DNA from 4 places in the Kosakonia sp. MUSA4 genome. Region 1 is predicted to be linked to each of the others. Evidence: predicted binding sites of a transcription regulator. Region 1 holds the regulator's gene; each other region holds the start of a gene.

What was found. The regulator CRP, encoded in region 1, controls carbon source genes, mostly activating them, when cyclic AMP is high. The targets are predictions, from matches to a motif close to ATGTGANNNNNNTCACAT.
Region 2: a site for CRP is predicted at 6,572-6,589, ahead of C0557_RS25070 (glutathione S-transferase). Genes of this name have one in related genera too.
Region 3: a site for CRP is predicted at 2,209-2,226, ahead of rhaS (HTH-type transcriptional activator RhaS). Genes of this name have one in related genera too.
Region 4: a site for CRP is predicted at 6,604-6,621, ahead of msrB (peptide-methionine (R)-S-oxide reductase MsrB). Genes of this name have one in related genera too.

Annotation. Positions count from the first base shown of each region.
Region 1 is NZ_CP025697.1:4,995,988-5,004,054, reverse strand. Features, by position in the region: gene C0557_RS23900 (aspartate aminotransferase family protein) at 72-1,292, shown strand; gene C0557_RS23895 (YccS/YhfK family putative transporter) at 1,282-3,360, opposite strand; gene crp (cAMP-activated global transcriptional regulator CRP) at 3,409-4,041, opposite strand; gene C0557_RS23885 (OsmC family protein) at 4,354-4,758, shown strand; gene C0557_RS23880 (phosphoribulokinase) at 4,788-5,657, opposite strand; gene C0557_RS23875 (YheU family protein) at 5,713-5,931, opposite strand; gene C0557_RS23870 (hydrolase) at 5,928-6,947, opposite strand; gene C0557_RS23865 (toxic anion resistance protein) at 7,125-8,067, shown strand, end outside.
Region 2 is NZ_CP025697.1:5,275,207-5,283,273, forward strand. Features, by position in the region: gene avtA (valine--pyruvate transaminase) at 1-1,041, shown strand, start outside; gene C0557_RS25055 (4Fe-4S dicluster domain-containing protein) at 1,820-2,293, opposite strand; gene selB (selenocysteine-specific translation elongation factor) at 2,420-4,264, opposite strand; gene selA (L-seryl-tRNA(Sec) selenium transferase) at 4,261-5,637, opposite strand; gene C0557_RS25070 (glutathione S-transferase) at 5,730-6,338, opposite strand; gene C0557_RS25075 (PTS mannitol transporter subunit IICBA) at 6,853-8,067, shown strand, end outside.
Region 3 is NZ_CP025697.1:5,506,035-5,514,101, reverse strand. Features, by position in the region: gene rhaT (L-rhamnose/proton symporter RhaT) at 1-322, shown strand, start outside; gene rhaR (HTH-type transcriptional activator RhaR) at 323-1,171, opposite strand; gene rhaS (HTH-type transcriptional activator RhaS) at 1,245-2,081, opposite strand; gene rhaB (rhamnulokinase) at 2,381-3,850, shown strand; gene C0557_RS26170 (L-rhamnose isomerase) at 3,847-5,106, shown strand; gene rhaD (rhamnulose-1-phosphate aldolase) at 5,219-6,049, shown strand; gene rhaS (rhamnose ABC transporter substrate-binding protein) at 6,174-7,160, shown strand; gene C0557_RS26155 (sugar ABC transporter ATP-binding protein) at 7,261-8,067, shown strand, end outside.
Region 4 is NZ_CP025697.1:2,023,801-2,031,867, forward strand. Features, by position in the region: gene C0557_RS09545 (MBOAT family O-acyltransferase) at 1-1,080, opposite strand, end outside; gene C0557_RS09550 (D-alanyl-lipoteichoic acid biosynthesis protein DltD) at 1,210-2,346, opposite strand; gene C0557_RS09555 (MipA/OmpV family protein) at 2,699-3,445, shown strand; gene C0557_RS09560 (aldo/keto reductase) at 3,537-4,394, shown strand; gene C0557_RS09565 (D-hexose-6-phosphate mutarotase) at 4,440-5,324, opposite strand; gene gapA (glyceraldehyde-3-phosphate dehydrogenase) at 5,401-6,396, opposite strand; gene msrB (peptide-methionine (R)-S-oxide reductase MsrB) at 6,740-7,153, shown strand; gene C0557_RS09580 (YeaC family protein) at 7,192-7,467, shown strand; gene pncA (bifunctional nicotinamidase/pyrazinamidase) at 7,556-8,067, opposite strand, start outside.

The DNA.
Region 1 (8,067 bases):
AGTGATTTTTTATGCATATTTTGTGATTATATTTTCATAATCAATGCAACAAAAAACTGGATGGGCAAGACATGGCAACTCAGCAAGACGCGGTAACGCGTGCAAACTTCGATGAAGTGATTCTGCCAATTTACGCACCGGCCGAGTTTATCCCGGTGAAGGGAAAAGGCAGTCGTGTGTGGGATCAGCAGGGTAAAGAGTATGTTGATTTTGCAGGTGGAATTGCGGTAACTGCGTTAGGACACTGCCATCCCGCGCTGGTAGAAACGTTGAAAACGCAGGGTGAAACGCTGTGGCATATCAGCAATGTGTTCACCAACGAACCGGCTCTGCGTCTGGCGCGTAAACTGATTGACGCGACTTTTGCCGAGCGCGTGGTGTTTATGAACTCCGGCACGGAAGCGAACGAAACCGCCTTTAAGCTGGCGCGTTTTTATGCATCTACTCGCCACAGTCCGTATAAAACCAAAATTATTGCCTTCCACAATGCCTTCCACGGTCGTTCGCTGTTTACCGTCACGGTTGGTGGTCAGCCGAAATATTCCGACGGCTTTGGCCCGAAACCGGCCGACATCATTCATGTGCCGTTCAACGATCTGCACGCGGTGAAAGCGGTGATGGACGATCATACCTGCGCGGTGGTGGTCGAGCCGATCCAGGGGGAAGGCGGTGTTACGGCGGCAACGCCGGAGTTTTTGCAAGGTCTGCGAGAACTGTGCGATCAGCACAAAGCATTGCTGGTGTTTGATGAAGTGCAGTGCGGCATGGGCCGTAGCGGCGATCTGTTTGCTTATATGCACTATGGTGTGACGCCGGACATCCTGACCAGTGCAAAAGCGCTGGGGGGCGGTTTCCCGATCAGCGCGATGCTGACGACCAATGAGATCGCCAGCGTGTTCCACGCCGGTTCGCACGGTTCCACCTATGGCGGCAACCCGCTGGCCTGCGCGGTAGCGGGAACGGCTTTTGACATTATCAACACGCCGGAAGTGCTCAACGGTGTGAATGCTAAACGCCAGCTTTTCGTTAAGCATTTGCAGCAGATCGGCGAAAAATATCAACTCTTCAGCGAAATTCGCGGCATGGGGCTATTGGTTGGCGCTGAATTAACTGCGCCATTCAAAGGCCGCGCACGTGATTTTCTCTATGCTGCCGCAGATGCGGGCGTAATGGTGCTGAATGCCGGTCCGGACGTAATGCGCTTTGCGCCGTCGCTGGTTATTGACGAGCAGGATATCGATGAAGGGATGCGCCGCTTTGCCAGCGCGGTAGAGAAAGTGGTTAATGGTTAAGGTGTCGGTTTAGCCAGATGCCGTGATGCGGGCGCTGACGCCATGCCACTGACGAAATGGTGTGCATGGTGTTCAGATGCCCGATAACCCGTTGTAGATGCTGTTCGAGCGTGCTCATTGGCCCGTGGGTCAACGTTTCCGGCGCTTCCAGAATATTCACATCACCGGACTCTCCCGGCCCGTCATACTCCAGCCGCTGCTGACAACGTTGCAGCGCAATCTCGCAGGACTGCAAATAGCGCTGCGCCAGCTCCGGCGTCAGCATCGTATGCTCACGCGCCAGCGTGGTCATCGCATTGATATGTTCGACAATAAATTGGCTGTGCGTGACCCACAGCTTCATATCTTCCAGATAACGGGTGTTAAAGCCGGGTTCCTGCATTGCCTGATTGAGCGAGTTAAACAGTGCATTATGTGCCTGGTTGACGCGCATACGCTGCCAGGCGAGCGGCGTGGGCTGCGGGTCATCGCTGAGGATCAGGCGAATTGCCTGCTGGTCTGTTTCCAGCGCGTCGTGGGCATTCTGGCGCAGCAGACCGCTTTGCCATTGCGGCCACAACCAGACCATACCACCAAAGGCGATCAGGCAGCCAATTAAGGTATCGATTAGCCGCGCGACAATAAATTCTTCGCCGTTTAAGGTCAGCAGTTGCAATGAGTACACCGCGGTAATGGTAAAGCCGACCATCGCCCAGCCGTAACTTTTGCGGATAATCAGATAACTGACCAGCGTAATCAATAACATGGCTGTCAGCGTAAAACCGAGCGGAACATGAAAGTGCAACGTGATCCCGGCGATCACCAGCCCGGCAAGGGTTCCTGCCGCCCGGTGGACAATGCGCACGCGTGTCGCGCCATAACCATTTTGCGTGACAAACATAATCGTCATCATGATCCAGTAGGGCTTCGGCAGATGCAGGGCGCTGCCCATCAGGCTGGCAATACTGAGCATTACGCTGATGCGCGCCGCATTACGCAGCGCGGCGGATTTCAGGGATAAATAGCTTTTCAGCGCCGGGAGCAATGGCAATCGACGCTGCTTCTCCGCCATCAGATCGCGGATGTACAGAGGCCGCTGCGTACGCAGTACGCGGGCGATGCGGCTAAAGTGCCAGGCGCAGAACTGGCCTACCGGATTATCCGGGTGCTGGCGGGCGATTTTTTCCAGCGCGCCGATTTGCTTTTCCATAGTGAAACGCGTCGGATAACGATGGTAGAGAATGTCGTCCGCCAGCACGCGTAAACGGGCGGCGACGGTCTGCGCATTCCAGCGGATAACCTGCTCGGCGTGGGTTTGTTCAACCAGTTTTTGTACTTCTTCCGGCTGGTGCAGGCTGACGGAAATATGCTCCTGCAAATCCAGCGCGACCTGGAAAACGCGCAGCAGGCGTTTGTAGTCGTTATGCTGATTGGCCGCCAGCATATGCAATTGTTGGTAGCACTGGCTTATCATATCCACCGCTTTTTGCTGGCGTGCAAGCAGCGGCGGCAGGGCTTTTTCCGGATCGGCATGCTGCGTCAGCAGGCTGTATTTGGCTTCGCAATAATCAGCCAGTTGCCGGTAGAGCAGGCTTAACGATTCGCGCAGTGGTTGTTCCCGCCACATCCAGAACCAGAACCAGTTAAACAGCCCGTACCATAGTGTGCCCAGCGCGTAAATCAGCAGCGGCTCCCACACCGGCATATTCCCGGCGAGGCTGAGCGTGAAGATGGCGGCAATCAGCGAGGCGGGCAGTAAGCGCCCGTGCAATGCGCTGATCTCAGCCGTGACGCCCAGTAGCAGGGTCAGCATGGTAAAGATCAGCGGCAGCGGAAGATCTTCCGCCAGCAACAATTGCACCGCCAGGCTGCTACCCGCAAACAGACAGCCGCCAATAATCAGGCGCTTAAAGAAACGCTTATGCGGCGTGTCGAGACCGGCAATATTGCAGCAAGCGGGAACGAGTGAGAAAAGCAGGCCCTGTTGCAGATGGCCGACTATCAGGCCAATCGCCACAGGCAGACATAACACCAGCGTTTGTCGCAGTGCGTAGTTGATTTCGGGGTGATAAATCAGCCTGCGCCACATGAGGAGAGAAAAACGGCGCGCCGGATAAACGATGCGCCGTTTTACGGATTAACGTGTTCCGTATACCACGATGGTTTTACCGTGGGCGGAGATCAGGTTCTGATCTTCCAGCATTTTCAGGATGCGGCCGACAGTCTCACGGGAGCAACCAACGATTTGGCCAATCTCCTGGCGAGTAATTTTAATCTGCATGCCGTCCGGGTGAGTCATTGCGTCCGGCTGTTTTGCCAGATTCAGCAGCGTCTGCGCGATACGGCCCGTTACGTCCAGGAACGCCAGGTTGCCGACTTTCTCCGAGGTCACCTGAAGGCGACGCGCCATCTGCGAGGAGAGGCGCATCAGAATATCCGGGTTCACCTGGATAAGCTGACGGAATTTTTTGTAGGAAATTTCGGCGACTTCACAAGCGGTCTTGGCGCGTACCCAGGCACTGCGCTCCTGACCTTCTTCGAACAAGCCCAGTTCACCGATAAAATCACCCTGATTAAGGTAAGAGAGAATCATCTCTTTACCTTCCTCATCCTTGATTAGCACTGCCACTGAGCCTTTAACGATGTAATACAGCGTTTCCGCTTTTTCACCCTGGTGAATCAGCGTGCTCTTCGACGGGTACTTATGAATGTGGCAATGAGACAAGAACCATTCGAGAGTCGGGTCTGTTTGCGGTTTGCCAAGCACCATGCGCGGTTATCCTCTGTTATAAGCTGGCTCCGAAAGCGGGGATGTAGGTTTCAGCCTGCTTCCGGGGTTGCAATCAAAGCTTCTCATGTCCTGAGAAGTGGGCCGTCAGGGTTATCTGCGGCCTCTAATCTACGATGTCATGCATACATGCGTAACATCCATTTATCTTTGTAGCATCCAGATTGTTTTAGCATAGGTTTTCACGCCTGTCTCCTGGTGTCTCGCTTCAGCATGACGCAGGTCGCCTTCCGTTGCGAGTTTTGTTATGTACGCGTAATCTGTGGAGAAAATTACTACTCCGGAGTGAATAAAATGCAGGCACGTGTGAAATGGGTTGAAGGGTTGACCTTCCTGGGTGAGTCCGCATCTGGCCACCAAATTCTGATGGACGGTAATTCCGGGGATAAAGCGCCAAGCCCGATGGAGATGGTGCTGATGGCGGCGGGCGGTTGCAGCGCAATTGACGTCGTTTCCATCCTGCAGAAAGGGCGCCACGACGTGACCGACTGCGAAGTGAAGCTGACTTCCGAGCGCCGTGAAGAAGCGCCGCGTCTGTTTACGCACATCAATCTGCACTTTATCGTCACCGGCAAAGCGCTGAAAGACGCGGCAGTTTCCCGCGCGGTGGATCTGTCGGCGGAAAAATATTGCTCTGTAGCGTTGATGCTGGAGAAGGCCGTGAAGATCACCCACTCCTACGAAGTTATCGAAGCCTGATGCCCTGGCCCGGCAATCGGCTTGCCGGGCTACTTAATCTTTTTCCCTTCCATCAGCCGTTGCACCAGCGGCGTCATAATCAATTCCATCGCCAGCCCCATCTTGCCGCCCGGTACCACCAGTGTATCCATATGGGAAATAAACGAACCTTGCAGCATCGCCAACAGCCACGGGTAATCAATGCCTTGCAAATTCTGGAAGTGAATGACCACAAAGCTTTCATCCAGCGACGGAATGCCTTTTGCGGCGAAAGGGTTAGACGTATCGACCGTCGGCACGCGCTGAAAGTTGATGTGCGTACGGGAAAACTGCGGGGTGATAAAGTTGATGTAATCTTCCATCGAACGAACCACCGAATCCATCACCGCTTCACGGGAGTGTCCGCGTTCGCTGGTATCGCGAATCAGTTTCTGGATCCACTCCAGGTTGACGATCGGCACCACGCCAACCAGTAAATCAACATGGCGCGCCACGTCATTTTGCGGGGTCACTACGCCGCCGTGCAGCCCTTCATAAAACAGCACGTCGGTGGGTTCCGGCAGCGGTTGCCAGGGCGTAAACGTGCCCGGCACCTGATTCCACGGCACCGCTTCATCGTAGGTATGCAGATATTTACGCGTTTGCCCGGTTCCGCTCTGGCCATATTCGCTAAAGGTTTGTTCAAGCAGGCTGAAGTCATTGGCATCCGGGCCAAAGTAACTGATATGCCGCCCAAGATCGCGGGCTTTGCGGATCGCCATATCCATTTCCGGACGGGTAAAGCGATGGAAGCTGTCTCCTTCCACTTCTGCGGCGTGCATATTGAGCTGGGCGAAGATTTTACGGAAGGCGACGCTGGTGGTGGTGGTTCCCGCGCCGCTGGAGCCAGTAACGGCGATGACCGGATGTTTGGCAGACATAGCAACTCCCTGAATAAAACTGTGTTTGCAGTATAGTCAGCCGCCATCTACCCGGTTAATCGTGAAACTGCCCCCGCGGCATAATGTTTACCGTCTCGTGCAGTTCCGACCACACCAGTACAGCTTCACCGCGTTGCAGTTGACGTTTAACGTCAGCGACCTTTTGTTCTAGCGAACGTTCATGTTCACCATAATCGGTGCCTTCGCGCAAGACAAAGCTCTCAATCAGATTGTTCAGCGTGTCGGCGTCAATCTCTTGCCAGGGAATAATCATGATGTTCTCAGCCAGGGGGAAAGCCAGTCCGGAATGCGCTTTTCCAGCCACATTTCTGGTCGGCGCAGCGTACCGCCGACAAAACCGACATGACCGCCGTGTTCTGTCAGTTGGTACTCAATATTCGGCGGTAAATGGCCGGCATCCGGAATAACGTTATGATCCATAAACGGATCGTCTTTGGCGTGAATGATCAGCGTCGGTTTACGGATCAACGGCAACTGCGGCATGGCGCTACAGCGGCGATAGTAATCCAGCGCATCAGCAAAGCCGTGGATCTTGGCGGTGATCAGATCGTCAAACTCGCGGATACGCCGCACTTTCCGCAGCGCAGGCAGCGTCGTTGGCAGCGAGCCGGGGTAGGCTCTTAATTTGCGTGCGGCGTTCGCTTTCAGCAAATTCAGCAGGTAACGCTGATAAAAGCGGGAAAACCCTTTTTCCATATGATAGCTGCACGCTTCCAGCATCAATGGCGCAGAGACGATCACGGCTGCATCAACGGGAAGAGAATCATCGGCTCTGGCTAACAGGCAGCCGAGCATATTGCCGCCCAGCGAATAGCCTACCGCCGCGGTCGGCGCCGGGCCGAAGGTTTCTGGCAGCCAGCGTAAAAACCAGGTGCCATCTTCGGTTTCGCCGGAGTGGTAGATGCGGTTCAGGCGGTTGGGAATGCCGCTACAGCCGCGAAAATGCATCACCACGCCCAGCCAGCCGCGCTCTTTTGCTGCATGGATCAGACCATGCGCATACGGGCTGTGCAGGCTACCTTCCAGGCCGTGAAACACGACCAGACGCGGTTTGTGTTTTGCCTGCCCGGGCTCTTCGCTCCAGGCGAGATCGACGAAGTCGCCGTCCGGCAGCTCCAGGCGCTGCCACCAGGGATCAAACTGTAAGCGGCGGCGTAGAATGCGAGGCAGCATCGTTTGTAGATGCGGATTCCGCGCACCCGGCATCGGATGAAAGTTGTGCGAATCTTCCTGATTTTCAAGAAGATTTGCAGGTGTAATATCTGCCATCGTGTTAAATCATCTCAAGAAACTGACGCTTATTATACTTGCGAATATTTAAGCTGTTTAATACTTTGCTGCTGTTGTACCGTATTACGCTCTACGGACAGCCTTATAACGATTTAATAAATCAGCAATTTTATTCCATTACTGCTGTCCGCTTTTCACTCATTGAGGACTCATTGGATGACGGAAAATACCTCGCTTGACCTTGCGGCGCCACAGCAACTCAATCAGGCAATTAACGACTTACCCGGCAGTGAAAATTTAACCCCAGCCGAGCAAACGCAAATCCAGAATATCGTTGCAGAAATTAATATTAACGATCCGGTGTTCTCGCTGGCCTTTGGCGCCAAAACCATGAACAGCATCTCGCAGTTTTCTGAATCGCTGATGCAGGAAGTCCGGGCAAAAGACGCTGGCGTGATTGGCGCGCAGCTGACCGATCTACTGATGAAAATCAAGCAGGTGGATATCAGCGCCTTCGAGCAAAAACCAGGTTTCCTCGCTTCACTACCGCTGTTGGGATCGCTGTTTAACCGGATCGAGCGCACCATGCTGGAGTACCAGACGCTGGCGAAGCAGGTCGATACCATCACCGAAAAGCTGAATGAAGCGATGGTCGATCTGCTGCGTAATATCTCGGTTCTGGAGATCCTCTTTGATCGTAACCGCGACGTTTTTCAGCAAATTACGCTGCATATCATTGCCGGCAAGCAAAAGCTGGAGCAGATCAAACAGAACGAACTACCCGTTTTGCAGGCGCAGGCGACAACCGATCCGATGAACGCACAGCGCCTTCGGGATCTACTGGAGGGTATTCAGCGCTTTGAGCGTCGTCTGCATGATTTGATGCTGTCGCGCACCATTGCGATGCAGTCCGCGCCGCAAATCCGCCTGATGCAAAGTAACAGCCAGTCCCTGGCGGAAAAGATCCAGAGCAGCATTCTTTCCACTATTCCTGTCTGGAAGAGCCAGATTGCGCTGTCGATGTCACTACAGACTCAGCGTCAGGCGGCAAAGCTGCAAAAAGACGTGGCCGATACGACCAACGACTTACTGCGCCGCAATGCGGAAATGCTGCAAACCGGAACGCTGGAAACAGCGCGTGAAGTGGAGCGTTCGGTAG
Region 2 (8,067 bases), 280 kb from region 1:
CCGCAAGGCAAAACCGAGCTGCTGACGGCGCTGGCCGGGATGTTGCGTGAAGAGTTAGGTTGGGATATTGAACCGCAGAATATTGCACTGACAAATGGCAGCCAGAGCGCGTTTTTCTACTTGTTCAATCTGTTCGCAGGCCGCCGTGCCGATGGAAGTACCAGAAAAGTATTATTTCCGCTAGCGCCGGAGTACATCGGCTACGCGGATTCCGGGCTGGAAGAGGAGATGTTTGTCTCGGCGCGGCCCAATATTGAACTGCTGCCTGATGGCCAGTTTAAATACCATGTTGATTTCGAACATCTGCATATCGGCGAAGAGACCGGGATGATTTGCGTCTCGCGGCCAACCAACCCTACCGGCAACGTGATCACCGACGAAGAGTTGATGAAACTCGATGTGCTGGCGAATCAGCACAACATTCCGCTGGTGATCGATAACGCTTACGGCGTGCCTTTCCCGGGCATCATCTTTAGCGAAGCGCGTCCGCTGTGGAACCCGAATATCATCCTGTGCATGAGCCTGTCGAAGCTGGGCCTGCCGGGCAGCCGCTGCGGAATTATCATTGCCAACGATAAAATTATCTCCGCCATTCGCAACATGAACGGCATCATCAGCCTTGCGCCTGGCGGTATCGGCCCGGCAATGATGTGCGAGATGATTAAGCGCCAGGATCTGCTGCGCCTCTCCGAAGAGGTGATCAAACCGTTCTATTACCAGCGGGTTCAGGAAACTCTCGCCATTCTGCGCCGCTACCTGCCCGAAGAGCGCTGCCTGATCCATAAACCGGAAGGGGCGATTTTCCTCTGGCTGTGGTTCAAGGATCTGCCCATCAGCACCGAATTACTTTATCAGCGCCTGAAAAAACGCGGCGTGCTGATGGTGCCGGGTGATTACTTCTTCCCGGGGCTGGATAAACCCTGGCCGCACACACATCAGTGCATGCGCATGAACTATGTGCCGGAACCGGCGCTTATCGAAGCCGGGGTAAAAATTCTCGCCGAAGAGGTTGAAAAAGCCTGGCAAGAAAACAAGGCCTGAAAAGAGTTTAAAAAAGCCATCGTCAGGATGGCTTTTTTATGCCTGCCAGATAACCACACAAAGATTAATTTTAATTAGGCAGCGATTTGTTTTTACATGCATATATTGCAAAAATAAAAATGAACCTTACTTCATGTTAATTATAATAATTGTCAAGGATATATCCCTCCTTAATAAAATCTAAAAAAAGAAATCTTTATCAAGCGTGACTTAAATTATAAATCAACATATAACCAATTGATTTTAAACAATATATAGAATAAAAGTGCTGTCACTTTAGGAATATTCATATTTTTCATTTATTTGCAAAATATTAATGCACCAACGTTGCCGGTCTATAAATGCGATTTACACTTAATTCATGCACAGTCCGGAATTTTAATTGAGCGGAGTATCAGTATGGCAACTAATAACATTAACCACCTCAGCACCATTGCAGCGGAAGCAGTGTTTCTGCCAATGCGTCCGGGCTACTGGCGAACGTCAATGCCACCTTGAATACGGTCAACCAGCAATTCCTCCAACACCAGGGGAAGCACCACCTCGAAGCCTCTCTGCGGTGTGAGCGGTGTCGTCGTCGGCATATAAAAACCAACCCAGCAGTAAAAGTTTTTGTGCCCCCGCAAGGGGGCACGTCTTCGCAGCAACACGTGTCATCGCCGTTCAGCGCGCTGATTGAAAAGGGATTGCGTAATGAAACACTTATTGTGCCTCAGCCCGCTTCGCACTGCTCCACTGGCGAGCGCGCGCCGACACGCTGACGTAGAACTTTAACGACTTACGCTAGCTGGCTTCGCAGGCGACGCTCGCGCAACTGCGCCGGGTTCACACAGCTGAGCGCGCTGGTCGGGCAGGCTTCCACGCAGGCGGGTCCGGTTTCGCGGTGCTGGCACAGATCGCACTTCAGCGCCTGTACGCGCTCCTCAATCCGCGTCACCTGCATCGCGCCAAACGGGCAGGCGATCATGCAGCTTTTACAGCCGATGCAGCGGGATTGTTCCACCAATACCACGCCGTCGGCGCGATGAATCGCGCCAACCGGGCAGACATTCGCACAGGGCGCATCTTCGCAGTGATGGCAGGTCACTGCCGTGGAAAATGTACCGGTTTTAACCACCCGAATGCGGGCGGAAAAGGTGGAGGCCGAGAGGGTTGAGCAGTCCTGATTATCCTGGTGCGACACCACGCAGGCCACTTCGCAGGTGCGACAGCCAATGCATTTTGCCGAATCGGCGATAATAAAACGGTTCATTCTCCACTCCAGCGGGCGTTAAAAAAGCCAAGAGTGCCGAAATCGTCGCTGCCGCGCTTTGATCGCAGAGGGGAAAGGTGCCAGATTTGTCATTTGCATGAACATTTCTGGCGCTCTGCCTGGAGCTTATTCCTTCAGGAAAAGGGCTTTATCGCGCAGGATATGGTCATTGCCGCGTCGGCGGGTAAAACCAATGCGGTCAAAATATTCCAGAATCTGAATCGCCAGTTTGCGTCCCACATTCAGCGTATCGCGGAAATCGGCGGCGCTGGTGGAACCGCGCGCCTGATCCAGATCGCGGATCATGCTGGCGAAAGTGACAATCCGATCGTTACGGTAATAACGATCTTTCACGATCGCCGTAATAAGCCCCTGCTGAGCAGCCTGTCGCAGTACGCCGCGCATCACCTGTTCATCGCTTGCGGTTTCGCGCGCCAGATCGCGCACCCACCACGGTTCATCACCAAACAGCGGCGCTACTTTTTGCCACAGATGCTCCTGTTCATCGCTGAAGCCGGTTTTGTGATCCGGCAGATGCAGCCAGCCATGATGGCTGTGAATGTCGCCCGCCTCGCGCATCCGTTCGATAAGCGTGAGCACCAGCCCCTCATCTTCTATCGGCAATGCCATGCGCCGCAGACGCTCGCGCCCAGGGCCTGGCTCTTCGCGGTGCTGCTCATGGTAGATTGCCAGCGTATCCAGCAACTTACGCTGCCAGCGCGCCGCCACCGGCGCATTCAACAGGTTATTGCCAGCACGAATAAAACCGGGGTTATCCAGCAGCACTTCCAGCCCGCGCGCGCTGAGCTGCCGCGCCCAGCCAAACGCCGTCAGATCAACGGCACCGCGCGATAAATGCGCCAGCAGCGCCTGCGCATCATCGCCCGCTTGCGCCAGCTCCGCGATCCATTGCAGATACTCAGTTTTACGTTTGCCGCGGCGCGGTGAGTTGAGTGTTACCACCCGCGCTCCGGCCAGCGTACTGCGCGCAGAGATATCACGCAGTACCAGCCGATCGTTATCGGCCAGCCACAGCGGCGTATCCAGCACCAGCTCGGCGAGACCATTTTCCAGCAGCGAAACGCGGCCGGTAACATGGCTGGCGGCATGGTGGATATGCACCGGCTGCCACTGGGTCAGCGGCGTGTGCGTTTGCAGCGCGACAATCACCCGCTCCGTTGGCTCCGGCGGTTGCTGTGACAGCAACCAGTCACCGCGGCTGAGCGCCTCTTTTTCCGCGTCCCCGGCAATGTTGAGCGCAATACGCTGCCCGGCATGAGCATGATCAACCGGCTGATTCTGCGCATGCAGACCGCGCACGCGCATCGGTGTATTCACCCCGGTCAGCCACAACGTATCGCCCACGCGCACATCGCCAGAGAGCGCCGTACCGGTCACCACCAGCCCGGCGCCTTTGACGGTAAACGCGCGATCCAGCGCCAGGCGAAAACGTTGATTTTCCGGGTGCGCGCGCTCTGGCAACTGCAACAGATGCGCACGTAATTCAGCGATGCCACGCATCTCTGTTGCGGCGGTGACAAACAGGGTCGCCTGCGGATAACCAAAGGTTTTCAGCGTTTCTTGTACTTCTGCGCGCACCTGCTCAATTCGCGCGTCATCCACGCGATCGGCTTTCGTTAGCGCCACAGTCAGCGCCGGGTTACCAGTAAGTTGCAAAATGGCCAGATGCTCGCGGGTCTGCGCCATCACGCCATCATCGCAGGCGACGACCAGCAGCGCATGATCGATGCCGCCGACGCCCGCCAGCATATTCGAGAGGAATTTTTCGTGCCCCGGCACATCAATAAACCCCGGTACGCGCCCATCCGGCTGCGACCAGTAGGCGTAGCCCAGATCGATAGTCATGCCGCGTTTTTTCTCTTCCGGCAAACGATCGGCATTCACGCCGGTTAGCGCCTCAATCAGGGTCGTTTTGCCGTGGTCAACATGCCCGGCAGTGGCAATAATCATTTCAGCAACATCTCCAGCAAGCGGGATTCATCATCAAGACAGCGGCAGTCCAGCCACAGGCGACCATCATAAATGCGGCCAATCACCGGCTGCGGCAACGCCCGCCATTGCGCCGCCAGCGCTTCCAGCCGACGCCCGCTGCCGTCGCGCGGCGTAAAGGTCACGGCTGCGCCAGGCAGGCGATCGACCGGCAAAGAGCCGCTGCCGATCTGTGACAAACAGGCTTCGACACGCAGGTCGAACTCGCTATAGCGCGCATTCAGCGCCGCGCACAGCCGCTGCGCCTGCTCGCGGATCTCCGGCTCCGGGCGCGTCAGATAACGCAGCGTCGGCAGGCTCTGCGGTAGCGTTTCCGGGTGCAGATAGAGACGCAGCGTAGCTTCCAGCGCCGCCAGCGTCATTTTGTCCGCCCGCAGCGCCCGTTTCAGCGGGTGCTGCTGCAACTGCGCAATCAACGCTTTTTTACCAACGATAATGCCCGCCTGCGGGCCACCGAGCAGCTTATCGCCGGAGAAGCTCACCAGGCTGACGCCTGCGGCGATCAGCGCCTGCGGCATCGGCTCTTTTGGCAGGCCGTAGCGGCTTAAATCCACCAGCGAGCCGCTACCCAAATCAACAATCACCGGCAGACCAGCCGCTTCGGCAAGCGTCACCAGCTCTGCTTCGTCCACCGCAGCGGTAAAACCGTCAATATGATAATTGCTGGTATGTACCTTCATCAGCAGCGCCGTGTTGTCGTTGATCGCCTGGCGGTAATCTTTGGCATGCGTGCGGTTAGTGGTTCCCACTTCATGCAGCACGCAGCACGCCTGGCGCATCACGTCCGGAATGCGGAACGCGCCGCCAATCTCCACCAGCTCGCCGCGCGACACCACCACTTCACGCCCCGCCGCCGTGGCGGCCAGCATCAGCAACACGGCGGCAGCGTTGTTATTGACGATACAGGCATCTTCCGCGCCGGTTAGCTGGCAGAGTAAATCCGCCAGCGCACGATCGCGGTGACCACGTCCGGCGCCGTCGAGATCGTATTCCAGCGTCACCGCAGAACCCATGACCGCCGCAACGGCATCGATCGCTGCCTGCGGCTGCACCGCGCGGCCTAAGTTGGTATGCAGTACGGTGCCGCTCAGGTTAAACACCGGGCGCAGCGCGCTGGCGCTGCTCTGTTCCAGCCGGGTTTGCGTCTCGCGGGCCCAGGCATCGCACCAGTCGGGTAATGTCTGCTGCTGACGGATTTGCTCACGCGCTTCGTCCTGTAGCTGACGCAGCATCTGCGTTACGCGGCTGTGGCCGAAAAGGGTTAATAAAGTGGCGAACGCCTCGTCACGTAACAGGCGATCGGTCGATGGGATCTGGCTGTAAAGAGTTGTCATGAAAAGGCCTGGCTATGAGTTGCCCCCTCCCGTCAGGGGGATTGACGTGAGGGGATTGTACAGCGACTTTGCTCAGGCCGACACCATGCTTATCAGGCCCCTGGCGGCTCTGTACGGGCGAAACTTTCACGCTGGAAGAGGTTCTCGACCAGCTTCACCAGCAACGGGTGATTCACGCACCAGCCCGGCGAGACGTGGCGGAAGTTGAGATAGCTAATCGCGCAGGCGATGGCAATGGTCGCCAGGTTCAGCGTATCCACGCTGAGCGTTCCCTCTTGCAGGTAGCGTTCCAGCGTATCCAGCCCCTGCGAAACTTTCTCCCGCTGGCGCAGCAGCTCGCTTTCCGATTGCTGCTCAACCGGGCGCGCCAGTTCACGCACCGAGACCAGCGCAGCATCCATAATGCCGTCGGCCAGCGCTTCCAGTTGGCGGATTTTCAGCGCAGCCACAGGCTCCGTCGGCAATAACGCCGGTGCGATAGCCAGTAATTCAATGTATTGCGCGATGATCGGCGAGTCGAACCAGACTTCGCCCTCATCCGTAATCAGCGCGGGGACCTTACCGAGCGGGTTATATTGCGCCACGCCGTTGATCGCGTTGTAGGGCTGCTCGTTGATAAATTCAAAGGTGATGCCCTTTTCCAGCAGCATCACGGAGATTTTGCGGACAAAAGGGCTGGTGTAGCTGCCGATAAGTTTCATTTTTGGATCCTTTTTTGCCAACAAAAAGTTAATTATGTACTAGTCGTCGTAAATTGTTTCATCAACGTGAAAACTTCCGATACTAAATTAGCTTCGCCATCCTGCCTGAAAGGAAGTTACAGGTCGTCCTGATTGTAAAAAATACAGTTTGCTGGCGATCACACTCGGAAAACTCCTGGCACAAATATCTTGTGATTTAGATCACAAATAAATAACAAAGTCGCGCCCACTATTTGTGAACCTGATCACATTTAATCCCCGTAGGCGTTCAGTTTTTATCCTTTGTTCTTTTTTTACACTGATTTTTTGTGATGAATATCACGATAAGTGACGGGGTATCCCCCACATTGATGTGACCAAGATCACATTAAAGACCATCGTCTGGACAGTTACGCAATTCGGTGCGAGATTTCGCCTCACAGATAACCCAGGTCCGGCTACCTCTGCCGCCACGTTAACAACAAAACCTCGGGCTTCCGGCCTGTGCGATAGTAAACATAAGAAGGGGTGTTTTATGTCATCCGATATCAAGATCAAGGTGCAAAGCTTTGGTCGCTTTCTCAGCAATATGGTGATGCCCAACATCGGCGCGTTTATCGCGTGGGGTATCATTACCGCATTGTTTATTCCTACAGGGTGGTTACCAAACGAGACGCTGGCGAAACTCGTCGGCCCCATGATTACGTATTTGCTGCCGCTGCTCATCGGTTTCACCGGTGGTCGTCTGGTTGGCGGCGATCGCGGCGGCGTGGTGGGTGCTATCACCACAATGGGGGTTATCGTCGGTGCGGATATGCCGATGTTCCTCGGCGCGATGATTGCCGGCCCGCTGGGCGGCTACTGCATCAAGAAATTTGACGCCGCTGTAGACGGCAAGATCAAATCCGGTTTCGAAATGCTGGTGAATAACTTCTCCGCTGGCATCATCGGTATGATCCTCGCCATTCTGGCGTTCCTGGGCATCGGTCCGGCCGTTGAAGTGCTGTCCAAAGTATTGGCTGCGGGCGTTAACTTCATGGTTGTTCACGACATGCTGCCGCTGGCGTCCATCTTTGTTGAACCGGCGAAAATCCTGTTCCTCAATAACGCCATCAACCACGGCATCTTCTCGCCGCTGGGTATTCAGCAGTCTCATGAACTCGGCAAGTCCATCTTCTTCTTAATCGAAGCAAACCCGGGTCCGGGTATGGGCGTGCTGCTGGCGTATATGTTCTTCGGTCGCGGCAGCGCGAAACAGTCTGCGGGCGGCGCGGCAATCATCCACTTCCTGGGTGGTATCCACGAAATTTACTTCCCGTATGTGCTGATGAACCCGCGTCTGCTGCTGGCAGTGATCCTCGGCGGTATGACTGGCGTGTTCACGCTGAGCGTGCTGAACGGTGGCCTGGTTTCTCCGGCTTCTCCGGGTTCCATCCTGGCAGTGCTGGCAATGACGCCGAAAGGCGCCTACTTCGCTAACATCACGGCGATTCTGGCTGCGCTGGTCGTCTCTTTCGTTATCTCTTCTATCCTGCTGAAAACCAGCAAAGTGAAAGAAGAAGATGACGATATCGAAGCCGCTACCCGTCGCGTACAGGACATGAAAGCCGAGTCCAAAGGCGCAACTCCGCTGTCGGCTGGCGATGTCACCAACGACCTGAGCCACGTACGTAAAATCATCGTAGCCTGTGATGCCGGTATGGGTTCCAGCGCCATGGGCGCAGGCGTACTGCGTAAGAAAGTGCAGGAT
Region 3 (8,067 bases), 510 kb from region 1:
ACTGAAAAACCTGTCGGTAAAAGCCGACTTCTCGCTGGCAAAACCGCTAATCATCAGCAATATTCTGCTCTCGGCGCTGGGCGGTTTGATGTGGTATCTGCAATTCTTCTTCTACGCCTGGGGCCATGCCCGCATTCCGGCGCAGTATGACTACATCAGTTGGATGCTGCACATGAGCTTCTACGTGCTGTGCGGCGGCATTGTCGGGCTGATCCTGAAAGAGTGGAAGAACGCCGGACGTCAGCCGGTGAGCGTGCTGAGCCTTGGTTGCGTGGTGATCATTGTCGCCGCCAATATCGTCGGCCTCGGCATGGCGAACTAATCAGGCAGCAACCCGGCTACGATGACGCCACTGACCTGGCGTCATCCCCACTTCCCGGCTAAACACCACCGAAAAGTAGTTACTGTCCTCAAACCCGCACTGCATGGCGATTTCGCCGATCATCTGCTCGGAATGCTGAAGCAAATACTGCGCATGGCAGATGCGCAACTGGCGCAGGTAGTGGTTGATGGTCATCCCGGTCTGGGTGCGGAATTGCTGGCGCAGCGCGCGCTCGCTGCACTGCTCCTGCTCGCAAAACTGCTCCAGCGCAAAGCTGCGATTCAGGCTGCCGGAGAGCACGGTAATTAGCTTATCAAGCAGCGTCTCACTGTGCGTCGCCGCAAGGTTATCGATAGCAAAACGGTGGCGTTTGAGCGTCATCACCAGTTGGGCAAACAGCGTTTCCGCCATCATATTCGCCAGCGGATCGGCTTTGGCGCTCTCATGCTCCAGCTGCGCAATCACCTGCCGCGCCTGCGCCATGCCGGTGCTGCCAATCCGCCAGTGCGGCGTTCTTGCCGTACCGTTAAGGCCGGGAATATGCGCCGCCCAGTCGAGGTTAAGCGTCAATCGATCCGGGCAGTAGATGATATTTTGCAGCACCAGATCGTTGACCGAGGCGTAAGAGTGGCAATCTTCGGCGCGGATATAAAACAGGTCGCCGCGCGTGATGCGGTAAGGGCGGTCATTCAGCACATGCAGGCCGTTGCCGCGCCACACCATCACCAGTTCGCAAAACTCATGAGTGTGTTCAGCAAAGACATTTTGCGGATAGCGATCGGCCACCGCTACCGCTTGTCCGGCGCGGGGAAAGAAATCCGCTTTGCGAAGAATCAGTTGGCCTGCCACACACTCACCTCTGCCTTGAACAACCTGAAATTATTAGCGGATCTTCGGCGACAAATCGGTGACAGCCTTCGCGTTACTGAAGCTGCGTATCGCGCCCCTGGCGGATATCGCGGGGCGACCAGTTGAATTCCCGGCGAAACAGGGTGGAGAAGTGATTGCTGTCGCCAAATCCGCAACGGAAAGCGATATCGGTGACGCTCTCATCGCTGTGGCGCAACATATGCCGCGCTTTGGTCAGCCTTAACCGGTTGAGATAGCGCTGCGGCGTCAGGCCCGTTGAATGCTTCAACTGGCGATGCAGCGTGCGCAAAGAGAGCGTGAACTGGTCGGCCAGCATTTCCCAACAAACATCCTCGGCAAAGTGATCTTCCAGCCACAACATCAGTTGATTAAGGCGGGCATCGCTGCTGACGGCGCCCTCCTGCTGGCTCCCTTTACGCAGCATCACCAGCAGTTGCATAAACAGGATCTCGCGGTTCGCAATACCGTGGGTATCCATTTCTGGATCCAGTTTTTCCATCTGCCCGATGATCTCGCGCACCTTCGCCAGCGTCTGCTGGCTCACCCGCCAGTGCGACGGGTAGTGGCCATCCTGCTCCTGCGGCAGTAACTGGTGCAAACCGGCAAGGAACTGGAAAGCCTCCGGCGAACGGTACAACACATTGGTCAGGCACAGGTTATCGGTATGCTCATATAAGTGCCGATCATGGTCACGGACAAAACAGACGGTGCCGCCGCTGATAGTGAAAGGCTGACCATTAAAAACGTGGATCCCGGTGCCGTGTTCAACGATCACAATTTCATGAAAATCATGATGATGTTCAGGGAAAGCCGCCTGGGGAAGCCGGGGTTCAATGGCAACAGGTGATTGACCTGCCGGGAAAAAATCCACGCTATGAAGTACGGTCATGATTGCCCCACTAATGAGAAACCTTCTCAAAATAGTAATTAAGGGTTATCAACCTCACCTTAAATTTTCGACAGCTTTTCGCGCATAGCCTGCCGTTTTTTCAAGAAACGACCGGAAAGATCGGGAAATGTGGCAACGGTCACAATGGCTTAAATCCCCGCCATTACTGGAAACTGTGAACTTTCTCACGTTCACCTTTGCTTTCTTGCCAGCGGCAATTGGCGGCTGTCAGTAGCGAGAAGGTACGCCTTATCCCTCTTTTTTAGACTGTCTGCAATGACTCTAAGAAGGACCCAATCATGACTTTTCGCCACTGTGTCGCAGTTGATTTAGGCGCCTCAAGCGGACGTGTCATGCTGGCGCGTTATGACAGCCAGCAGCGCATCCTTTCGCTTCGCGAAATCCACCGTTTTAGTAACTGTCTGCAAAAAGTGGACGGCTTTGATTGCTGGGATATCGACGGCCTGGAAAGCGAAATTCGCCTCGGCCTGCTGAAGGTCTGCGAAGAAGGCATTCAACCCGACAGCATCGGCATCGATACCTGGGGCGTCGATTACATTCTGATTAACCGCGAAGGCCAGCGCGTCGGTCTGCCGATTGCCTACCGCGACGATCGCACCGATGGCGTAATGCAGCGTGCGATGCAGAATCCCGGCAAAGCCGATATCTATCGCCGCAGCGGCATCCAGTTTTTACCCTTCAACACGCTGTATCAGTTACGCGCGCTGGCGGAACAACAGCCGGAACTGATTGACCAGGTCGCGCATGCGCTGCTGATCCCCGATTACTTTAGCTACCGTCTGACCGGCCAACTGAACTGGGAATACACCAACGCCACCACCACGCAACTGGTCAATATCAATACCGATAACTGGGACGATACGCTGCTGGCGTGGGCGGGCGTTCCGGCTGGCTGGTTTGGCACCGCGACACATCCCGGCAATGTGATTGGTCACTGGATCTGCCCGCAGGGCAATGCAATTCCGGTGGTCGCCGTCGCCAGCCACGATACCGCCAGCGCGGTGATCGCCTCGCCGCTGGCGGATAAAGACGCAGCCTATTTGTCCTCCGGCACCTGGTCATTAATGGGTTTTGAGAGCAAAACTCCTTACACCAGCGATGACGCGCTGGCGGCGAATATCACCAACGAAGGCGGCGCGGAAGGCCGCTACCGTGTGCTGAAAAACATTATGGGGTTGTGGCTACTGCAACGGGTGCTGAGAGAACAACAGGTAAGCGATCTGCCCGCGCTGATTGCCGCCACCGAACAGCTTGCGGCCTGCCGCTTTGTTATCAACCCGAACGACGATCGTTTTATCAACCCGCAGAACATGAGTGCCGAACTTCAGGCCGCCTGTCGGGAAGCGGGCCAGCCCGTACCGCAGAACGCTGCCGAACTGGCGCGCTGCATCTTCGACAGCCTCGCCCTGCTCTATGCCGACATCCTTGCCGAACTGGCCTTTCTGCGCGGCAAACCCTTCAGCCGCCTGCATATCGTCGGTGGCGGTTGCCAGAACCAGTTACTGAATCAGCTCTGCGCCGACGCCTGCGGGCTGCCGGTGGTGGCCGGTCCGGTGGAAGCCTCCACGCTCGGCAACATCGGCATTCAGCTGATGACGCTGGATGAACTGAGCAACGTTGATGATTTCCGTCAGGTGGTGGCGAGCAACCACAACCTGATCACGTTTACCCCTAATCCTGACCATGAAATCGCCCGTTACGTCGCGCGCTTTCAGCAAAAACGACAGACAAAGGAGCTTTGCGCATGACCACTCAACTTGAACACGCCTGGGAAATTGCCAAACAGCGCTTCGCCGCTGTGGGGATTGATGTCGAGGAGGCGCTGCGCCAGCTCGATCGCCTGCCGGTTTCCATGCACTGCTGGCAGGGCGATGACGTCGCCGGTTTTGAAAACCCGCAAGGCAGCCTGACAGGCGGCATTCAGGCCACCGGCAACTACCCGGGCAAAGCACGCAATGCCAGCGAACTGCGCGCCGATCTGGAGCAGGCGCTGAGCCTGATCCCCGGCCCGAAACGCCTCAACCTGCACGCCATTTATCTCGAAGCCGACGGTCCGGTCGGCCGCGATGAGATCAAACCGGAACACTTCACAAATTGGGTGCAGTGGGCGAAAGCGAACAAACTGGGGCTGGATTTTAATCCTTCCTGCTTCTCGCACCCGCTGAGCGCCGACGGTTTTACGCTCTCCCACGCTAACGATGAAATCCGCCAGTTCTGGATTGACCACGTCAAAGCCAGCCGCCGCGTGTCGGCATATTTCGGCGAACAACTCGGCACACCGTCGGTAATGAATATCTGGATCCCGGACGGCATGAAAGATGTCACCGTTGACCGCCTGGCGCCGCGCCAGCGCCTGCTTAATGCGCTGGACGAAGCGCTCAGCGAAAAACTCAACCCGGCGCACCATATCGACGCCGTCGAAAGCAAGCTGTTCGGTATTGGCGCAGAGAGCTACACCGTTGGCTCCAACGAGTTTTACATGGGCTATGCCACCAGCCGCCAGACCGCGCTGTGCCTCGATGCAGGTCACTTCCACCCGACAGAGGTAATCTCCGACAAAATCTCCGCCGCCATGCTTTATGTGCCGCGCCTGCTGCTGCACGTCAGCCGCCCGGTGCGCTGGGACAGCGATCACGTAGTGCTGCTGGATGACGAAACTCAGGCCATCGCCAGCGAGATCGTGCGCCACAAACTGTTTGACCGCGTGCACATCGGTCTCGACTTCTTCGACGCCTCGATCAACCGCATCGCCGCGTGGGTCATCGGTACCCGCAATATGAAAAAAGCCCTGCTGCGCGCGCTGCTGGAGCCGGTTGAAACGCTGCGCAAACTGGAAGCCGATGGCGACTACACCGCCCGCCTGGCGCTGCTGGAAGAGCAAAAATCCCTGCCGTGGCAGGCCGTATGGGAGATGTATTGCCAGCGCCATGACACGCCAGCCAGCAGTCAGTGGCTGGACAGCGTACGGGCATATGAGCAAGCGGTATCACGCCAGCGCCAGTAACGATGTGCCGGATGGCGGCTTGCGCCTTATCCGGCCTACACAGAGAAACCGATTCACGTAGGCCGGATAAGCGCAGCGCCATCCGGCAACAGAACCAACAGGAACTCCATACATGCAGACCATTATTAATTCCTGGTTCGTCCAGGGGATGATCAAAGCCACCTCCGATGCCTGGCTGAAAGGCTGGGACGAACGTAACGGCGGCAACCTGACGCTGCGCCTGGATGATGCGGATATCGCGCAGTATGAAGCCGATTTCCACCAGAAACCGCGCTATATCGCGCTCAGCCAGCCGATGCCGCTGCTGGCGAACACGCCGTTTATTGTCACCGGCTCCGGCAAATTCTTCCGCAACGTGCAGCTCGATCCGGCGGCGAACTTAGGCGTGGTGAAAGTGGACAGCGATGGCGCGGGCTACCACATTCTGTGGGGGCTGACGTCTGAAGCGGTACCGACATCGGAACTGCCCGCTCACTTCCTGTCACACTGCCAGCGCATGCAGGTCACCGGCGGAAAAGATCGCGTGATCATGCACTGCCACGCCACCAACCTGATAGCGCTCACGTATGTGCTGGAAAACACCTCCGATCTGATGACCCGCAAACTGTGGGAAGGCAGCACCGAATGTCTGGTGGTGTTCCCGGATGGCGTCGGCATTCTGCCGTGGATGGTGCCCGGCACCGATGAAATCGGCCAGGCGACCGCCGAAGAAATGCAGAAACATTCGCTGGTGCTGTGGCCGTTCCACGGCGTTTTCGGCAGCGGCCCGACGCTCGACGAAACCTTTGGCCTGATTGACACCGCCGAGAAGTCGGCGGAGGTGCTGGTGAAAATCTATTCCATGGGCGGAATGAAGCAAACCATTAGTCAGCAAGAACTGATTGCGCTGGGCAAACGCTTTGGCGTCACCCCGCTGCAATCGGCGCTGGATTTGTACAAATAACAACATCGCGCCCCGCACAAAGACGGGGCGAACTCTGTCACCTGCAAAACAACTCTTCCCTGAAGATTTCGCGGTGCGCTGCAATGCGAAAGACGACGGGAATCTAACTCGTGGAGTAAAAGCAATGAAAACAAAAGCTAGCTTGATCCTCACCGTGGCCCTCATGGCGTTGTCCGGTTCCGCTGTCGCTGAAGTAAAAATCGCCCTCGTGGCGAAATCTTTAGGCAATGGCTTTTTTGAAGCAGCAAATACCGGCGCGCAGGAGGCGGCCAAAGAGTTAGGCGATGTCAAAGTGATCTACACCGGCCCGACCACCACCACGGCCGAAGCGCAGATCGAAGTGCTGAATGGCTTGATCGCCCAGGGGGTGGATGCGATCGCCATTTCAGCCAACGATCCGGACGCCGTGGTGCCGGTGCTGAAAAAAGCGATGCAGCGCGGTATCAAAGTGGTTTCATGGGATTCCGGCGTGGCAAAAGCGGGCCGCCAGATCCACCTGAATCCTTCCAATAACGCCCTGATCGGCGAAACCAACGTCAAACTCGCCGCCGATGCGCTGAAAGCGCTGAATGTGGATAAAGGCGACGTTGCCATTCTCAGCGCCACACCGACCTCCACCAACCAGAACATCTGGATTGCGGAGATGAAAAAAGTGCTGCCGAAATACCCGTCCGTCAATCTGGTGACCGTCGCCTACGGCGATGACTTATCGGATAAAAGTTACCGCGAAGCGGTCGGTTTGCTGAAGTCGTACCCCGATCTGAAAGTGATCGTATCGCCGTCGTCAGTCGGCATTGTCGCCGCCGCGCAGGCGGTAAAAGACCAGGGCAAGATTGGCAAAGTGTATGTCACCGGTCTGGGCCTGCCGTCTGAAATGGCAGGCGCGATTAAATCCGGCGCCAGCAAAAGTTTCGCCATCTGGAACCCGATCGATCTCGGTTATGCCGCCACCTATCTGGCGGATGATTTAGTGAAAGGCACGGCGACCAAAGAGGAAGCCAGCATGGGCAAACTGGGCAAAGTGAAGCTCGATGCTGACGGCAACGGCGCGATGGCGGAGCCGTTTGTCTACGATGCCAGCAATATTGATAAGTTCTCAAAAATCTTCTGATGAGATTTGTAGGCCGGATAAGCGTAGCGCCATCCGGCAAGACGGCGGGTGGCGCAGCCGCTTACCCGCCCTACAAATTCCCCTGTAATGGAGAACTATCATGACACCACTCCTTCAACTCAACGGCATCACCAAGGTTTTCCCCGGTGTGCGTGCTCTTGAGAATGTGCAGCTTGATCTCTGGCCCGGCAAAGTCACCGCGTTGATCGGTGAAAACGGCGCAGGGAAATCAACGCTGGTCAAAGTGATGACCGGCATTTATCAACCGGACGAAGGTGAAATCCTCTATAAAGCGATCCCTATTGCGCTGCCGACGCCGGAATCCGCCCACAAAGTGGGGATCACCGCTATCCATCAGGAGACAGTTCTGTTTGATGAACTGTCGGTGACCGAGAACATTTTTGTCGGCCAGTATCTTTATAAAGGGCTACTGAAAAAACTCGACTGGCCCGCCATGCACCAGCAGGCGCGGGATATTCTCGCCCGGCTGGAAGTGCAAATCGATCCGCGCGCCACGCTGAAAACCCTGAGCATTGCCCAGCGCCATATGGTGGCGATTGCCCGCGCGCTCTCTTTTGACGCGCAGGTGGTGATTCTGGACGAACCCACGGCCGCGCTTTCGCAGCATGAGATCCTGGAGTTTTACCAAATCGTCGAGCGCCTGAAACAGGAAGGCAAAGCGATCCTGTTTATCTCGCACAAGTTCGATGAAATCTTTGAACTGGCCGATCACTACACCATTTTGCGCGACGGCGTTTATGTTGATTCCGGCGCGATAAAGGCGATCACCGAAGAGCGCATGGTGGCGATGATGGTTGGCCGCACGCTGAGCCAGAGTTGGCCGAAAGTGGCCTGCGAACCAGGCGAAACGGTGCTGGAAGTGCGCGATCTGTGTCATCCCACCGAG
Region 4 (8,067 bases), 2.8 Mb from region 1:
CGCAGCGCTTGCGAGCGTTAACAGGCGTCCCAAAAAGAGCATCACGGGGTATTGCAACCAACGGTTCAGTGCCGGGCTGCGCTTTGCTGACCATTGCAACATATTGTGTGCAACTGAAATGGCGCCAAACAGCGCGCCGCTAATGACATAGTGCCGTTCGAGCCCGTTCCATGCCCCCATACAAAACAGCGTGCAGAAAATACCGATATTCTGCGCCAGCGTCTTGTTCTGACGGAAAAAGTCGAGCTTCATTAAATTCATATAAATCGGCATAAAGACCACATCGCGTAACCATTCAGACAGGCTGATATGGAAACGGCGCCAGAAATCCTGTGGATTTTTCGCCAGAATGGGCATATTGAAATTTGCCGGAATATTAAGCCCAAACAAGCGCGCGGCGCCGATCGCCATATTGCTGTAACCGGCAAAATCAAAATAGAGATAGGCGCTATAGGCCAACGACATAACAATGCCAACGCTTAAGGTAAACGGGCGATGGTTCCACGTCTGAATGACCAGGTTATCGATCAGCATGGCAAATAAGAATTTCTGGATAATGCCGGTAAAAATGCGTTCTGCGGCAATGAGAAATTGCTCACGTGTTAACGTAAATACGGGTTTATTAATATCTGTGATCCATGTCCGCCAGCGGTACATCGGGCCGGCCAGAATAATAAACGGCATAAACAGGTAACAGAAGTAATGCAAAATATTATTGCCATCTTTTTTGCTGCGGTAGAGCAGAACATCAATGGCGCGGAAGGTCATAAAAGATAAGCCAATCATTCCCCAGTGATTATTTAAATGCAATTTCACCGCGAACAACGGCAGCAGGGTTAAACTTACCGCTTGCCAGGTTTTTAACCAGCCTTTCTCTTTTAAAGTCACGAGAATGTAGAAGCTGAGAAATACTGCAACGGGCACAATGTAATCGCCCTGAAATATATATCCCCAGCCGAATGCCGCCAGCACGGAAAAAGCGGATAAATACGTTAACCGGTAATGCAATACACGGTTAACCAGCGCAAACAGCAACGCCGAAGAAAAGAGAAAGAAAAAAAAGGTTCCGGAGCTGTACATCATTCATTCCTCAGAACTTTTGATATTCAAAGTGCACTTTTAAATTCATGCTTTCATCAACAGAGGACCACGCGATAATGGTGACCGCCAGTAAGAGGTAAAGGAAAAACAGGCGAATAGCGTATTTCATCATTTAAAACTCTCAACAATAAAGCGGTCCATCGGGACCCATGCGAGGTCGGTAGGATGCAGACGATCCCAGTTCCAGCCGTTCTGATAGGGCATGGAATACATATCAAGATACGGGATCTGATTTTCTTTCAGGATGGCTGTCGTCTGTGTTACCGCAGGCTGCACCAGTTCAGGGTTTTGCACCGCACGCCGGTTAATCGCATCGATAATGACCACCACCTGGACGTGGCGCTCTTTCAGCAACTGGATCATGGCGCGAAACGCTTTCATTTGTTCGGCTTCAACCGGTGAGTCGTCCCACACTTCCGGTTTTTCGCCCGGTTCATAGACAGTTTTATCCATCCATAAGGTGTCGGCGCTTTCCTGACGCGCCTCGTTCAGTTTGCGGGCATGAGCCAGTTCGCGATCCCAGTCCGGCGTGATGGCAACGGCAGGTTGCACCGGCCAGGGCCGCGCAGGTGAAGGGACAATGTGCAGCATCGCCAGCCAGTCGTTTTTTATCAGTGTGCAGAAGTTGGCAAACTCGTAACTGACTTCTTGCCAGATATTGTCCAGATCCCAGCCAGAGATTTTCATTTGTTCAAACGTTAAATGGCTGGTTTCCTTTTTATCTATTTTACGTAAGTAGTTGACCAAAAATGGGCGTGTCTGTTCATCCTGCATTAATGGATTAAATACGGGGGCCGGGAAATTATTCGCGAAAATAGTGGGAGGCACGCCAGTAGAATAAAAGCTGTCGGGGGCCAGAAGTAAAACCACTTTGCTGTTTGCGTTAAGGGAATTTTTAAAGCGTGACAGCAAAAGAAAATGGGTGATGCTGTCATCAAAACTGTCGCCAAATGCAACTACATTGCGATGTAAATCATTATTCAGATAATTATATACAGCGTAAGGTTCATCTTCAGAAGTGGCTACCTCCGATGCGCCAATGAAAAAAATCGCATTGCCCTGTAAGGCATGCGAAATAGTCGCTATTTTTTCCGCCTGTTCTTTTGTCGTTCCGTCCATCGATTCAATCAACGGCTGGAATTTAAGCGGCGGGGTATAGCTGTTCATCAGCGGATGAATACAAAGGAACAGGACGGCAAGAAGTGCCATCAGGAAATGTAGGCAAAAAGTATTTTTGATTTTCATTATAAACGTGAAGTTGCTTGATGTTCTTATGTTTCAAAATTGTTGTTTTTTAACGTCACAGACAAAGGAAACTTTGTTTCCGCGACACTATATACCAGCCACAGGGGAATGATGAGTATTGCCGTGTAACAGTATGTACAGTGCGTCATTTATCACCAGCCATTTCAAAAAAGGCACAGCGCAGTTTTGCTGAGCAGGGCGCGCCAGCTTTTTGCCGCACCAAATACGCGAGGTGAGGTGCTATGAACAATTAGCGTCTTTTTTGTAATGCTCAGGTAAAAAAATTTGGGTAGGATGTCGTGGGCGGTTAAACTTCTTGCGCCAATTATTTGACTACAGGAAAGAAAAGACTGTGACCAAACTAAAACTCCTGGCACTGGGTGTGCTGACTGCAGGTTCCGCTTTTGCGGCGAATGCAGAAAATACCTTTTCCCTGGGCGCTGGTGTCGGCGTCGTGGAAACGCCGTACAAACAGTATGACAGGGATGTACTGCCGATTCCGGTGATCACCTATGAAGGCGATGATTTCTGGTTTCGTGGTATCGGTGGCGGCTACTATCTGTGGAATGATGATGCGGATAAGCTGTCGATTACGGCCTATTACTCACCGTGGCAGTTTAAACCAAAAGACAGTGATAACAATCAGTTACGCCAGTTAGATCGCCGTAAGGCGACCATGATGGCAGGGCTGTCGTATATTCACAACACGCCGTATGGTTTCCTGCGCACCACGCTTGCTGGCGATGTGCTGGATAACAGCAACGGTATCACCTGGGATGCCGCGTGGTTGTACGCGTACCACAACGGCGGTCTGACGGTGACGCCGGGGATTGGCGTTGAGTGGAGTAGCGACAACCAGAACGAGTACTATTATGGCGTCTCGTCTTCTGAAGCACGTCGTAGCGGTTTAAACAGCTACGACCCAGGCAGCAGCTGGAACCCGTATCTTGAGCTGAGCGTCAGCTACCGCCTGACCGATAGCTGGAGCATCTACGGCACCGGCCGCTATACCCATCTGTCGGATGAAATTAAAGACAGCCCGATGGTGGATAAATCCTGGGCTGGCTTGTTATCTACAGGTGTGACCTACCGCTTCTGATTGTGCATTTGAATAGCGTAATCTGTGCATTAAAACAGGGCCTTTGGCCCTGTTTTGTTTTACGGTGGTGCATTTATCGCAGGGGGAGAAGATGGCAGAGAACAACATCGTTTTTACCGGTAATGCAACGCTGCCCGCGATCGGCCAGGGCACCTGGTATATGGGTGAAAATTCACGCGCGCGGCCAAGAGAAGTGGATGCGCTACGTGCGGGCATCGATCTGGGGCTGACGCTGATTGATACCGCCGAAATGTACGCGGAAGGTGGCGCGGAAGAGGTGGTCGGCGAAGCATTACAGGGCGGTTTGCGCGATAAGGTGTTTCTGGTCTCTAAAGTCTATCCGTGGAATGCGGCGGGTAAAAAAGCGATCGCCGCCTGTGAAGCGAGCTTACGTCGCCTGAAAACCGATGTGCTCGATCTCTATCTGCTGCACTGGCGCGGCAACTACTCGCTGGCTGAAACGGTCGAGGTGATGGACACGCTGATGCAACAGGGCAAAATCCGCCGCTGGGGCGTCTCTAACCTCGATTACAGCGACATGCAGGAACTTTCGCGCGTCAGCGGCGGTAAGGCCTGCGCTACCGATCAGGTGCTGTATCACCTCGGCTCCCGCGGGATTGAATTCGATTTACTGCCCTGGTGCCAGCAGCAGGCGATGCCTGTCATGGCGTATTGTCCGCTGGCGCAGGCCGGGCGTTTGCGGGACGGTTTACTGGAAAGCCGTGTCGTGCAGGATATCGCCCATGCGCACCGCGCCAGCGCGGCGCAAATTCTGCTGGCATGGGTCATCAGCCATCAGGGTGTGATGGCCATTCCTAAAGCGGCGAGCGTGGCGCACGTCGAGGAAAATGCGGCAGCGTTGAAAATCGTGCTCAGTGCGGATGATTTAGCGCGACTCAATAACGCGTTTCCGGCACCCAACCGTAAAACGCCGCTCGATGTGGTGTAAGGACGTGCTTTAACCCTCTCCCGGCGGGAGAGGGTAGGCAGCGGATCAGCGTTTAACTACGCGGATGCTCTGTGCCAGGCGGGACGGTTTTTCGGCAGTCGCTTTTTGCGCGACGGTTGCATTGACCGATTCCACGCAGACAAAGGTTTTATAACCGTCGTCCGGCATGTCGGCCATGCTGACGGAGAGCGCCGGACCCGGGTTCCAGGCCACCACGTTGGCGTTATGGCTATGGGTCACTTCAATCGTGCGGTTCAGCGCGGCATCATGAATCAGGCTGCAACCTTCAGCGTTCAGATAGACGCGATCGGTACGATCCGGGAAGGTCTGTACGCCATCGGCCAGCACATCTTCTTTTGCGTCATTCACTTTATCGATAAAGCGATCGCCCAGGCCGCTCACTTTCACCGCGGCGATATCGCCAACGTTGAAGTAGGTATGCAGGGCAGAGGTGGTTTCAAACTCACCGTGGGCTTCCAGTTCAATTTCACAGGTTGCGCCCAGTTTATAACGTGCATACAGAGTAAAGTCGTGCGGCCAGAATTTGCGCGAGGCATCGCTGCTTTGCAGTTCAAACGTCAGCACCACGCCGTTTGCATCTTCGTTATGCGCTTTCAGCGTCCACGGCAGATTGCGCGCAAAACCGTGTGCAGGCAGCCCTTGCTGTTTTGCCGGGCCAAACCACGGCCAGCACACCGGAATCCCGCCACGGATTGCGACGCCGTCTTTAAACGGGGTGTTGCCGCTCAGCCACAGGACTTCCTGTTCGCTTTGCGGTTTCCAGGAGAGCAGATGCGCGCCCTGTAAGGTAAAGGCAGCTTTAACCTGCGGATGTTCAACGACTAACACATCCAGTTCGTCCATTTTACGGCGGGTAAGCGTTGGGGTAATTTGTTCGAGTACCGGAAGTGCAAAAATTTTTGTAATCATTAACGCAATCCTCTGTCTTGAAAACAAAAAAAAGAGCGACCGAAGTCGCTCTTTCAGATCATGTTCTCATCTCAACTTATTTGGAGATGTGAGCGATCAGGTCCAGAACTTTGTTGGAGTAGCCGGTTTCGTTGTCGTACCAGGAAACCAGTTTCACGAAGTTGTCGTTCAGTGCGATACCAGCTTTAGCATCGAACACGGAAGTGCAAACTTCACCGTTGAAATCGGTAGATACAACGTCGTCTTCGGTGTAACCCAGAACGCCTTTCATCGGGCCTTCAGAAGCGGCTTTGATGGCTTTCTTGATTTCTTCGTAAGACGCTGCTTTTTCCAGACGAACGGTCAGGTCAACAACAGATACGTTCGGAGTTGGAACGCGGAACGCCATACCAGTCAGTTTGCCGTTCAGTTCCGGCAGTACTTTACCTACAGCTTTAGCAGCACCGGTAGAGGACGGGATGATGTTCTGGGATGCGCCGCGGCCGCCGCGCCAGTCTTTGTGAGACGGGCCGTCAACGGTTTTCTGAGTTGCGGTGGTTGCGTGAACAGTGGTCATCAGACCTTCGATGATGCCGAAGTTGTCGTTGATAACTTTAGCCAGCGGAGCCAGGCAGTTGGTGGTGCAGGATGCGTTGGAAACGATGTCCTGGCCAGCATATTTGTCGAAGTTCGCGCCACGAACAAACATCGGAGTGTTGTCTTTGGACGGACCAGTCAGAACCACTTTTTTCGCGCCAGCAGTGATGTGCTTACGAGCAGTTTCGTCGGTCAGGAAGATACCGGTAGCTTCAGCAACAACGTCAACGCCGATTTCGTTCCATTTCAGGTTAGCCGGATCTTTCTCAGCAGTAACACGGATGGTTTTACCGTTAACAACCAGATTGCCGTCTTTCACTTCTACGGTACCGTTGAAACGGCCGTGAGTGGAGTCATATTTCAGCATGTACGCCATGTATTCAGCGTCCAACAGATCGTTGATACCAACGATTTCGATGTCAGAACGTTCCTGAGCAGCACGGAAAACAATGCGACCGATGCGGCCAAAACCGTTGATACCTACTTTGATAGTCATATATTCCACCAGCTATTTGTTAGTGAATAAAAGGTTGGCTGTAAAATTACAAAAACCGTACGCAGCGTCAAGCGGAATCGTGTCAATCATTGCGACAAATCAATCCTCCGCATAACCTTTGTTCGACTGACTCGCCTCACTCTTCCTTTGAGCATCCTCCCCATGTGGAGGCGCCGCGTGGGATTTTAAAGGCCAGACAGGATAAAAATGTGAAACGTATCACAATTACCTGGCTGCTTTACCGCAACTGCTAAGTTTAGAACAAAAGTTAGCACCCTAGTGTTAATGTTTTGTTAGAATCGTTGGAAAAAATGGTCTTACTTTTACCGCGAGATGTGAGCATATGGCGAATAATTCCTCCGAAGACGACCTGAAAAAAGAACTGACTGAAATGCAGTTTTATGTGACGCAAAATCACGGCACAGAACCCCCTTTCACGGGCCATCTGCTGCATAACAAGCGCGATGGCGTTTACCACTGCCTGGTGTGCGATGCTGCGCTGTTCAACTCCCAAACCAAGTACGATTCCGGCTGCGGCTGGCCGAGTTTTTTCGAGCCGGTAAGTGAAGACGCGATCCGCTACATCAATGACTATTCCCACGGTATGCAGCGTATAGAAATTCGCTGCGGGAAATGTGATGCGCATCTGGGCCATGTCTTCCCGGACGGCCCGCAGCCGACGGGGGAGCGTTATTGCGTGAACTCCGCTTCGCTGAGTTTCACGGATGATGAAAACGGCACCCGGACTCGTGGTTGAAAAATCGATTCAGCTATTATTCCACGGAGATGAGTAATATGGATCTTGAACAAATTGTTAACAGTATGACGCCGGAGATCTACCAGAGACTGGCGACGGCCGTTGAATTAGGAAAATGGCCAGACGGCGTGGCGCTGACGCCGGAGCAAAAAGAGAACAGCCTGCAACTGGTGATGTTATGGCAGGCGCGCAACAACACGCAGGCGCAGCATATGACGATCGACACCAACGGGCAGATGGTGATGAAAAGTAAGCAGCAGTTGAAAGAGGATTTCGGCATTGCGCCGAAGTCGATAGCGACATTTAAGTCTTAAGTGTTGCGCAATGCCGGAGGGCGGCTTCGCCTTATCTGGCCTGAAAACTGTAAGCCGGACAGGCAACAGCCGCCATCCGGCTATGACCTCAGGCGTGTGTTTCCTGCCAGTCCGCCAGCGTATAGAGCGTGGCACCTTCTGACGCCATCTCCATAAATGCCTGCGTGCTGTCCTGCGGTTGAATATTGACGCCGCGGCAGCCGTCGGTGATGACGCTGACCTCGTAACCCAGCTTCAGCGCATCCAGCACGCTGAATTTGACGCAGTAGTCGGTGGCCAGCCCCAGCACGATTAACTCGCGAATCCCGTGCTGTTGCAGCCAGCCGTGCAGCGCCGTAGCTTTACGATGATCGTTATCGAAAAACGCGCTGTAACTGTCGATGTTCGGATCTTCACCTTTGCGGAACACCTCATCAATGGCCTGCTGATTCAGCAGCGGGTGCAGCGCCGCGCCATCACTGTTTTGCACACAGTGATCCGGCCAGAACGTCTGCGCTAAGCCGTCCAGCTCGCCGGTGCTGAACGGCGCAACACCGTGCTGGCTGGCAAAGCTGCCGTGATTGACGGGGTGCCAGTCCTGGCTTGCCAGTACCGCATCAC